DNA from 2 places in the Methylophilus sp. VKM B-3414 genome. Region 2 is predicted to be linked to the other one. Evidence: predicted binding sites of a transcription regulator. Region 2 holds the regulator's gene; the other holds the start of a gene.
The links. The regulator FNR, encoded in region 2, switches genes on or off when oxygen is low (the NO sensors DNR and NnrR bind a similar motif). The targets are predictions, from matches to a motif close to TTTGATNTANATCAAA.
Positions count from the first base shown of each region.

Region 1: the regulator FNR is predicted to act here: its motif matches at 2,477-2,492, upstream of Q9292_RS13330 (OmpW/AlkL family protein).

Region 1 is NZ_JAVTLI010000013.1:120,099-124,491, forward strand. It holds gene Q9292_RS13320 (DUF481 domain-containing protein) at 1-486, opposite strand, end outside; gene Q9292_RS13325 (SAM-dependent methyltransferase) at 763-1,593, shown strand; gene Q9292_RS13330 (OmpW/AlkL family protein) at 1,713-2,414, opposite strand; gene Q9292_RS13335 (hypothetical protein) at 2,595-2,906, opposite strand; gene Q9292_RS13340 (M14 family metallopeptidase) at 3,149-4,204, shown strand; gene Q9292_RS13345 (DUF3526 domain-containing protein) at 4,201-4,393, opposite strand, start outside.
Region 2 is NZ_JAVTLI010000011.1:36,546-40,938, reverse strand. It holds gene ccoG (cytochrome c oxidase accessory protein CcoG) at 1-182, shown strand, start outside; gene Q9292_RS11295 (FixH family protein) at 275-496, shown strand; gene Q9292_RS11290 (hypothetical protein) at 576-1,430, opposite strand; gene fnr (fumarate/nitrate reduction transcriptional regulator Fnr) at 1,461-2,180, opposite strand; gene hemN (oxygen-independent coproporphyrinogen III oxidase) at 2,418-3,803, shown strand; gene Q9292_RS11275 (sulfite exporter TauE/SafE family protein) at 3,813-4,393, shown strand, end outside.

The DNA of each region.
Region 1 (4,393 bases), on a different contig from region 2:
TTTACTGTTACCGTTGTTAAAGGCACCACCCAGGCTCATGTTCCCGGTCCAGACATAGCCTTCGCCAATCAGATCCAGGGTCGGATTGATGTAGTGAATTTCGCCGAGTTCAGTGTCCACCAGCCGTGTATTCGTTTCCTCATCCAGAATGACCTGCCCCTCAGTACTGTGTATCAAACGTCCGGTAACGATACTGCCATCTGATAGCTGCATCAGGATAGATTTTTCCGCATCAATACTGTGGATGTCATCCCAGTTGATTTTAATCTCGTCTGCATAGCTGGTTTTAAAGGTGAGCTTGTTTGAGATTTTAACCCCTAGCGTCCCGGTGATTTTGTCCCCGTTTTTGAGCCATACCGTATCTGCTTGCGCCAGATGCGTCGTTAGCAGGAGCAGTAACAAGGCCCATTGCAACCATCGCCACGGTTGTGATGGCGCGGTGTAGGATAGATATCGGCGTGCCTGAAGCATGGATTGTTGCGGCATAGGTACTACTCCCTGATTCGATTGAACAACAGCGCTGCGTGGCAGCGGATTGAATGCAGCGGTTGCGCTGCAAAGGCGGGTGTTTTTTATAAAACTGACCACCCTGTCTCTTACATGATTGCAAAACCAGCCTGAGAGTTCCCGCTAAAATGGGACTCAAAGACTGTAGCAGACGCACTTAGGCACATGCCGTTCATCTCATGCGATTAAACTCACGTGCCGTCAAACAATTGTGCTGTTAAACTGGCGTATTAGCATTTTAAAGTAGTCCGCAACATGGTCCAAACATTATTGCCCCCCGAGGTCAGGCCTGGCCAATCCTTGCCCTTATTGCAGGCCTTACATATCCTGACCCGCGACGGTAAGCTCAATCAGGATAGCCGCCGCAAACTCAAGCAGGTCTATCATCTGGTCAATTTTATCGAACCGCTGATGCAGGCGGTGATGGAAAAACAACCTTCGCCCGTCTTGGTTGATCACGGCGCCGGCAAATCTTACCTGGGCTTTATTTTGTATGACTTGTTGCTGAAACAACATGAGGCAGGCCAGGTGATTGGCATTGAGAGCCGCGGTGAATTGATTGAAAAGTCGCGTCAATTGGCGCAAGCATGCGACTTTAGCCGCATGCAGTTTGAGCATTTGACGGTGGCAGAAGCCATGCAGTCCGCGCAACTGCCAGAACAGGTTGATATTGTGACGGCCTTGCATGCCTGCAACACCGCCACCGATGATGCGATTGCGTTTGGCTTGCAAAAGCAGGCACAGTTTATGGTGTTGGTGCCTTGTTGTCAGGCTGAGGTGGCTGAAGCGCTACGGCAACATAAAGCTGAGGCCTTATCAAAAACCTTTTTAAGTGAGTTGTGGCGTCATCCTATCCATACGCGTGAGTTTGGCAGCCAGGTGACCAATGTGCTGCGCTGCCTTGCGCTGGAAGCGCATGGCTATCAGGTGACCGTGACCGAGCTGGTAGGCTGGGAGCATTCAATGAAAAATGAACTGATCATTGCCAAGCATACCGGCCAGCGTAAACGCAGCGCGCGTGAGCGCGGCTTGCAATTGCTGGAGCAGTTGCATTTGTCTGGCCTTGCGCCAAGGTTTCACTTTTAGCATTTGATTTTTAGGCTACGCTCAGTCAGGCGCAGATAAAAAAACCTCTGACACTGGGAGAGTATCAGAGGTGAATGGAGCTAATGCTTTGCCCCAGGGAAGAGACGTTATGCGCCTAACTAGAAGCGCTTGCCGATACCAATGCCCAATACCCATGGATTGATATCCAGTTTGTCAATCTTTGTCCAGCGGTCACCAGTTAAAGCTGCGCTTTTCATTTCAACTTCTGTGTTAATCCACAAATACTTCACATCAGCGTTAATCATCCAGCCATCTTTTAAGTTAATGTCAAAGCCTGCTTGCAATGCCGGACCAAAGCTATCGCGGTCAATTCTAATTTTTTGGCCATCAATAGCACCAGCAGACCCTCTTAAATATCTGTCGAGCATGAAAGTTGCATTAATACCAGCACCTACATAAGGATCGAAAGTTGCATCTGGATTAAAGTGCCACTGAGCAGTCAGCGTTGGTGGCAACAGGTCTACTTCACCCAATTTTTGATTTGTTACTACGCCACCGTTATCGCCTGTGATCTTCACATCATGCTTGGTGCCCAAGGCAAGAATCAACTCTGTCGCAATGTTTTTTGTCCAGTAGTAGCTGATGTCCAGTTCAGGGATGGTGTTGCTATCAACTTTTAACTCTGAGCTAGGAGTCATTACGTTTGCAACGTTTCGATTAACATATTTACCCAAGCTGCTGTCTTCATTAGGCTTGATATTGGCTGCACGCAGGCGGACAACCCAGTCGCCTTGTTCTGCCTGAACATTGAGGGCTGGCAATAAAGCAGCCAACATTAAACTGATTGCGGTTTTTTTCATTGTGATCACTCCATTAGTGCATTGAACTTGAGTGCATTGTAGGTCGGCAAGTCAGGCCGTATATTGATGCAGGTCAACTGGATTGGATTTGCCTAAAACGCCGTGCAAAAAGCAAAGCGCACGCATGGAGTGATAAAAAAACCAGTCCTCAGACTGGTTTTGGGTGGCTGGATCGTTGGATCAGTAGTCGTTGCGTTGTTTCCAGGCTTCATCCAGTGCTTTGGACTTTTGTTCAAAGATGGCTTTTTTGGCATCGAGGTCTTTTTCAATCTGGGCTTTTTCCGCCTGATATTGTTTAAGCGTTTCTTGTGCTTGCGTCAGCACGGCTTGCTGGCGTTGAATTTTTTGCTCGATATCGCTGAGTTTGCTCATGGCGTCGCCTACGGCATCGCGGGCACTGGCGGCTTCAGATTGTTCGACGCTGATATTGCGCGCAAAAACTGGTTCGCTGAAGGTCAAGATCAAAAGAGCGGTGAGGGTCAGTATACGCATGCGGGACTCCATTAAAAAAGCGGTATAACAACAAGCCATGAATTAAAAAGCAGATCATAGGCGTTTAAATCATGTGCATCAATCTTTTAGTAAGGCATGTAAGCGATTAGTTTCTTTAGTTCATCCGTTTAGCCATTCGATGGCTCGCTCAATCATCGCCGTTGGCGAGCGCACTGCTGGTTTAACGCTTTACATATACACCTTATTCCGCAACAATGTTGCATATCATTGAGGAGGAAAAAATGCGTTTCTGCTGGCTTTGCATGCTGTTGTTGTCTTGGGGAAGTTTGCATGCAAGGGAGGCCTTTGATTTGGCGGGCAAGCAGATTGCGTCAGGCACGCTCTCTTCGTGGATGATGGCCGTGTCGTCAACGGCAATTCCGGTGACGGTGATTCATGGGCAAACTTCAGGACCGGTATTGACCCTGACAGCAGGTATCCATGGCGATGAATTTCCTTCGATACTGGCCTTGCAGCAGTTGCGCAAGCAGATACAGCCTGAACACTTGAAAGGGACCCTGATTCTGATTCATCTGGCGAATCTTGAAGGTTTTCATGCACGTCGCATTGCGCTGAGTCCGGTCGATGAGAAAAACCTGAACCGGGTGTTTCCTGGTAGCGCACAGGGCACCCTGACTGAGCAGATCGCCGATTTTTTAACGGCGCAAGTCATCAGCAAAACGGATTACCTGATTGACATCCATTCTGGCAGTGCCAACCAGCATTTATGGCCACATGTGTATTCCCCGGTGTTGCACGTGCCAGCGCTTGATGCCAGAACACAGCATTTTGCTGATCTTTTAGGATTGCCAGACATTGTGCTCTATGACGGCAGGCCCAATGATCCTGATCATTCCATCTCATATCCGAATACGGCACAGACCAGGGGCAAGCCTGCATTGACGCTGGAAGTCGGCCAGTTTGCTCAGCGCGATGCCGCTTTTGTGGCCATGATCACGCAAGCTTGTGCACAGGCCATGAGTGGCTTGGGCATGATAGATGCGCCTGAAACGATAGATGTCAGCACGCAACACAGGACAAAGGTAGCCTCGCCAATTCATTATTACAGCAAAATGGTTGAGCTACGCAGCCAGCAAACCGGCTTGTTTACGGCCAAATCCAGCATTGGCGATTGGGTGACAGCAGGGCAGGTCGTAGGTGAAGTGACGGATTATTTTGGCGAGAAGATTGAAACTTTGCGTGCGCCTGTGGCCGGGCGCATCCTGATTCAAAATGCCACGCCACCGATACGCGCGGGCGAAGTCACAATATCTATCGGTGTGGTGAAGGCCCCTTAGCTGTTGCCATCAGGATGCGCACCTTGCGCGCACGGCTCGTTTGCGTCAAAGACTGGCATGGATTCAATCTCTTTGCGATGTAGTGCCCGCTCCTCAAACAAAAAAGGGTAGATGGCTTCACGCAGGCGGGTGTGAAACTTCTCTATCTGCTGTCTGTGTACTAGCAAATGGCTAATATCGCTGCATGCG
Region 2 (4,393 bases):
ACGAGAATAGCCAGGACTTCAAAGGCTTGCGGCCGTTTGAGACACGCAATGTGGTGATTGAGCTGGAGTTGCCTGATGGGGTTACCAGAGCTGGTTCGCATAAAATCTTTTTCGAAATGACGGATTTACAAACCAGCGAAGCGGTCAAAGAAAAGTCGGTCTTTATTGTGCCGAGCAACTAATGGAGCAGAGATTGTCACAACACCAAGCACAGCAGAAACCGGCCGCTAAAGCGGTTGACCAGAAAAAATGGTATCACAACCCTTATGTCTGGATGATTATAGGCGGCCCTTCTGCCGTGATTGTGGCTTCATTCATCACCTTATATCTGGCGATTACGCATCCTGATCCAGCAATTGATGATTACTACCGCAAGGGTATAGAAATCAACAAGACGCTGGATGCACAAGCGCAAGACGGCCAGACAGATGCCATGGCGCCCGCCATCCAGGCGCGTAACCATGCGCAGACCGGCCTGAAACCTGCTGAACAGTAAACTGTCTGCCTGTCTCTCAGCGCTGACGCGCGTCTAAGCCCTGATTCAGGCGCGATCATTTCGGGTAGGGGATCAGCGTTTAGGCAAATAGGCGCACGTTGAAGCCCTGCGTGCGCAAAGCATCAGCATACTGCTGTAACAGCCGGATGTATGGTGCTTGAATGCTGGCCAGCGTGTCTTGCTGGCTAGGTCTGGCGATGCCATACAACAAAATGCCTTCAATGTTCTCTTTGAGTGGTAGCAACGCCTGCACATAGCCGGCCAATGCGGGGGTGGTGACCAGTTGGTCCGCGATACGTCGTTGCATCACAGCGGTTTGCACCCAGGTCCGGCAAGCCATGCTGCAAGCATGCAGCCGTTGCAGATGCAGGCTAAGTGGCAAACGCGCATCATTCACTGCCAGCATTTCCGCATCGTTGCCTGCATCCAGCTTAAACCAGACTTCTCCCCCCATCTGTTGCAGTACCTTTAAGGCTTGCTGTGTCGTGATCAGATGCATTTGGCTGCCATTGGTAATAAGCCTGACCCGTGCCGGACGGTCTGTTTGTGTTGTCTGGCCCAGCAATCGTTCAACCAGTGCCAAGGCTTCAGAAAATTGCGGCGAGGTGGTCGGTTCGCCGTCTCCGGCAAAGGCAATATCCTGCACATCTTCCGACAATACACGCTTTGCTGCGTGTAAGTGCTGTTTTAGCCAGTGCAGGCAGGTGCTTAATTCTTGTTGCAGGCGCTCTATTTGAATGACCGGGGAGGGGCCGCGATGCAGCCCCGGCACCTGGCAATAAATGCAATGCCAGTTGCAGCATTGATTCGGGTGCAGGTTGATGCCGATGGAAAGGCCCTGCGCACGGCGGGACCAGGCAGGATAAACATATTGCCAGGCTTGTTGCGCGGCCATGCGCTGTAAGGCCTCAAATAGAGACGAAGGCAGCGGCATCCCTCAGCGCTTACAGACGTCAGCAACCGCCTAGCAGGTGCTGGCGTTGAAGATGGTTTTAAGCTTTTCGTGGTCCAGAATACGGATATTCTTTTGCTTGACCTCGATAATGCCTTCATCACTAAATTTGGAGAAAGTACGGCTCACTGTTTCCAGTTTCATGCCCAGGTAGCTGCCGATCTCTTCACGCGTCATGCGTAAAATCAATTCGCTTTTGGAGTAGCCGCGGGCATGCAGGCGTTGCAGCAAGTTGAGCAGAAACGCCGCCAGGCGTTCTTCGGCGCGCATATTAGCCAACAACATCATGACGCCGTTTTCGCGCACGATCTCGCGGCTCATGATTTTGTGCACATGGCGTTGCAAGACAGGAATCTCACGCGACAGGTCTTCGACATGATTGAAGGGCATCACACAGACTTCGGCGTCTTCGAGGGCAATGGCGTTGCAGTTGTGCTTGTCACTGACAATGCCATCCAAGCCCATGATTTCACCGGCCATCTGAAAGCCGGTGACTTGTTCACGGCCATCTTCCGAAACGACGCAAGTCTTGAAAAAACCTGTGCGAATCGCATAAAGCGTGGTGAAGGCATCGCCACTGCTATACAAGTGACCGCCTTGCTTGATCTTTTTACGGGTGGCAACCATGCCATCCAGTTTAGTCATTTCATCTGTACTCAAGCCTACCGGCAGGCACAGTTCACGCAAGTTACAATTAGAGCAGGCAACCTTGAAACTGGATTCTGCTTGCATGGAGGGCGTCCTTGACTGACGTTGAACATGCGGCAAATTATACGCCTCTTCGGTTGCGATTTCATTGAACATGGTGTGACCTCTTCCTTTTGTATTTAGGCGCATTATGCAGCAGGCGACGCAAGCTGCATTTGACGTGTGTCAAAAAGCCCTGCATTGGTTTATGGCACAGTAACGCCAGATGAACCCGTAAAGTCCAGTTTCGGGATACTGATAGGAAAGAATTTGCCAGAAACCATGAACTCCCCGTTGCTGATTACTCAAGAGCATATTGAGCGCTATGACGTCTCCGGGCCTCGTTATACCTCTTATCCGACAGCAGACCGCTTTGTTGAGGCGTTTGACGCCGCTGCTTATCTCAAGGCGGCCGAGCAGCGCAATATCAGCAACTGGACACAGCCGCTCTCGTTGTATGTGCATATTCCGTTTTGTGCCTCGCTGTGTTTTTATTGCGCATGCAACAAGATAGTCACCAAGCGCTATGAGCAAGGCGCGGTTTACCTCAACTACCTGCAACGCGAGCTTGATTTGCACTTGGACAAGTTTGCCAAAAAGCAAACCGTCAACCAGTTGCATCTGGGCGGGGGCACGCCGACGTTTCTCAATGATGCCGAGTTGACCCAACTCATGCAGATGTTCAAGCAGGCGTTTGCCTTTGCCAAAGACGGTGAATACTCGATTGAAATTGATCCACGTACCGTCAATCAGCAACGCTTGCAACACTTGCGCGAGCTGGGCTTTAACCGCCTGAGTTTTGGCGTGCAAGACTTTGATGCCGAGGTACAGCAGGCCGTGCACCGGGTGCAGTCTTATGCGCAGGTTGAAAGCCTAATGCAACATGCGCGAGATCTGGGGTTTGCGTCTATTAATACCGACTTGATTTACGGCTTGCCCAAGCAAACCCCGGCGACCTTCCGCCAGACCATCGCCCAGATCATTCAATTGCGGCCAGACCGTATCGCGTTATATGGCTACGCGCACTTGCCGTCACGTTTCAAGCCGCAACGCCGGATTTTGCAAGCGGACTTGCCACATGCCGTAGATAAAATCCAAATGCTGTCAGAAGCGATTCAGCAGCTGATGCTGGCAGGCTATGTCTTTATCGGCATGGATCATTTTGCTTTGCCTGATGACCCGCTGGCGATTGCCAAACAACAGGGCAGGTTACACCGCAACTTTCAGGGCTATAGCACCATGGCTGATCAGGATATCCTGGCTTTGGGTGTCTCCGCGATTGGCAAGATCGGTGCTACTTACAGCCAGAATGCCAAAACCCTCGAAGAGTATTACGACTTTCTTGACCAAGGCCAGTTACCGATTGTGCGAGGGCTGGCATTAAGCCGCGATGACCTGATCCGCCGTGCCGTGATCATGGCGGTCATGTGCCATGGTGAACTGAGTTACGAATCCATTGAGTTGTCTTACATGGTCAATTTCAAGCAATATTTTCAGGCAGAAATTGCGCAATTGGCCGAGAAAGAGAAACAAGGCCTGGTCGTACTCGAAGACGATGGCCTCAAAGTCACCGAAATGGGCTGGTATTTTGTGCGCGCCATTGCCATGGTGTTTGACCGTTATTTGCAGCACGATGCCAACCGTGCAAGGTTTTCCAAAATCCTTTAAACTGCTGGCATGTTAGCCAGTTTACTCTTGACTGCTTTTGTCATGGGGCTGGCAGGCGGCCCGCACTGTGTGCTGATGTGTGGCGCTGCTTGCGGCGCCATGCAAACGCCGCCGAATCTTTCCAGTCCCCCGCGTTCCATCCCTCTGCGTGTCGTACAGACCATCCCCTGGAGTTTTTACCTGGGCCGTATGCTCGGCTATGGCTTGCTCGGCGCGATTGCTGCCGAAACCTTGCGCGGTTTGGCCTGGTTATCCAATCAGAGCCATCTGTTTCAACCATTGTGGACGTTCTCGCATACGCTGATCTTCGCCTGGGGCGTGTTGCTGCTTATCCTCGGCCGACAGCCACAATGGGCGGTGCAGCGGGCACAATTGGTCTGGGCATGGATCAAGCAACATACCAGGCATGCCAGGTCGGGCTATTTTGTGACCGGCATCGTCTGGGCCTTGCTGCCTTGCGGCCTGCTGTACTCGGCGGTGATGCTGGCCTCCCTCCAGTCGCAATGGCTGCAAGGCGCACTGGTCATGATTGCCTTCGCGACCGGTTCCGCCATCATCCTCGCCTTGGCCCCCTTTTTCTGGCGCGCAGG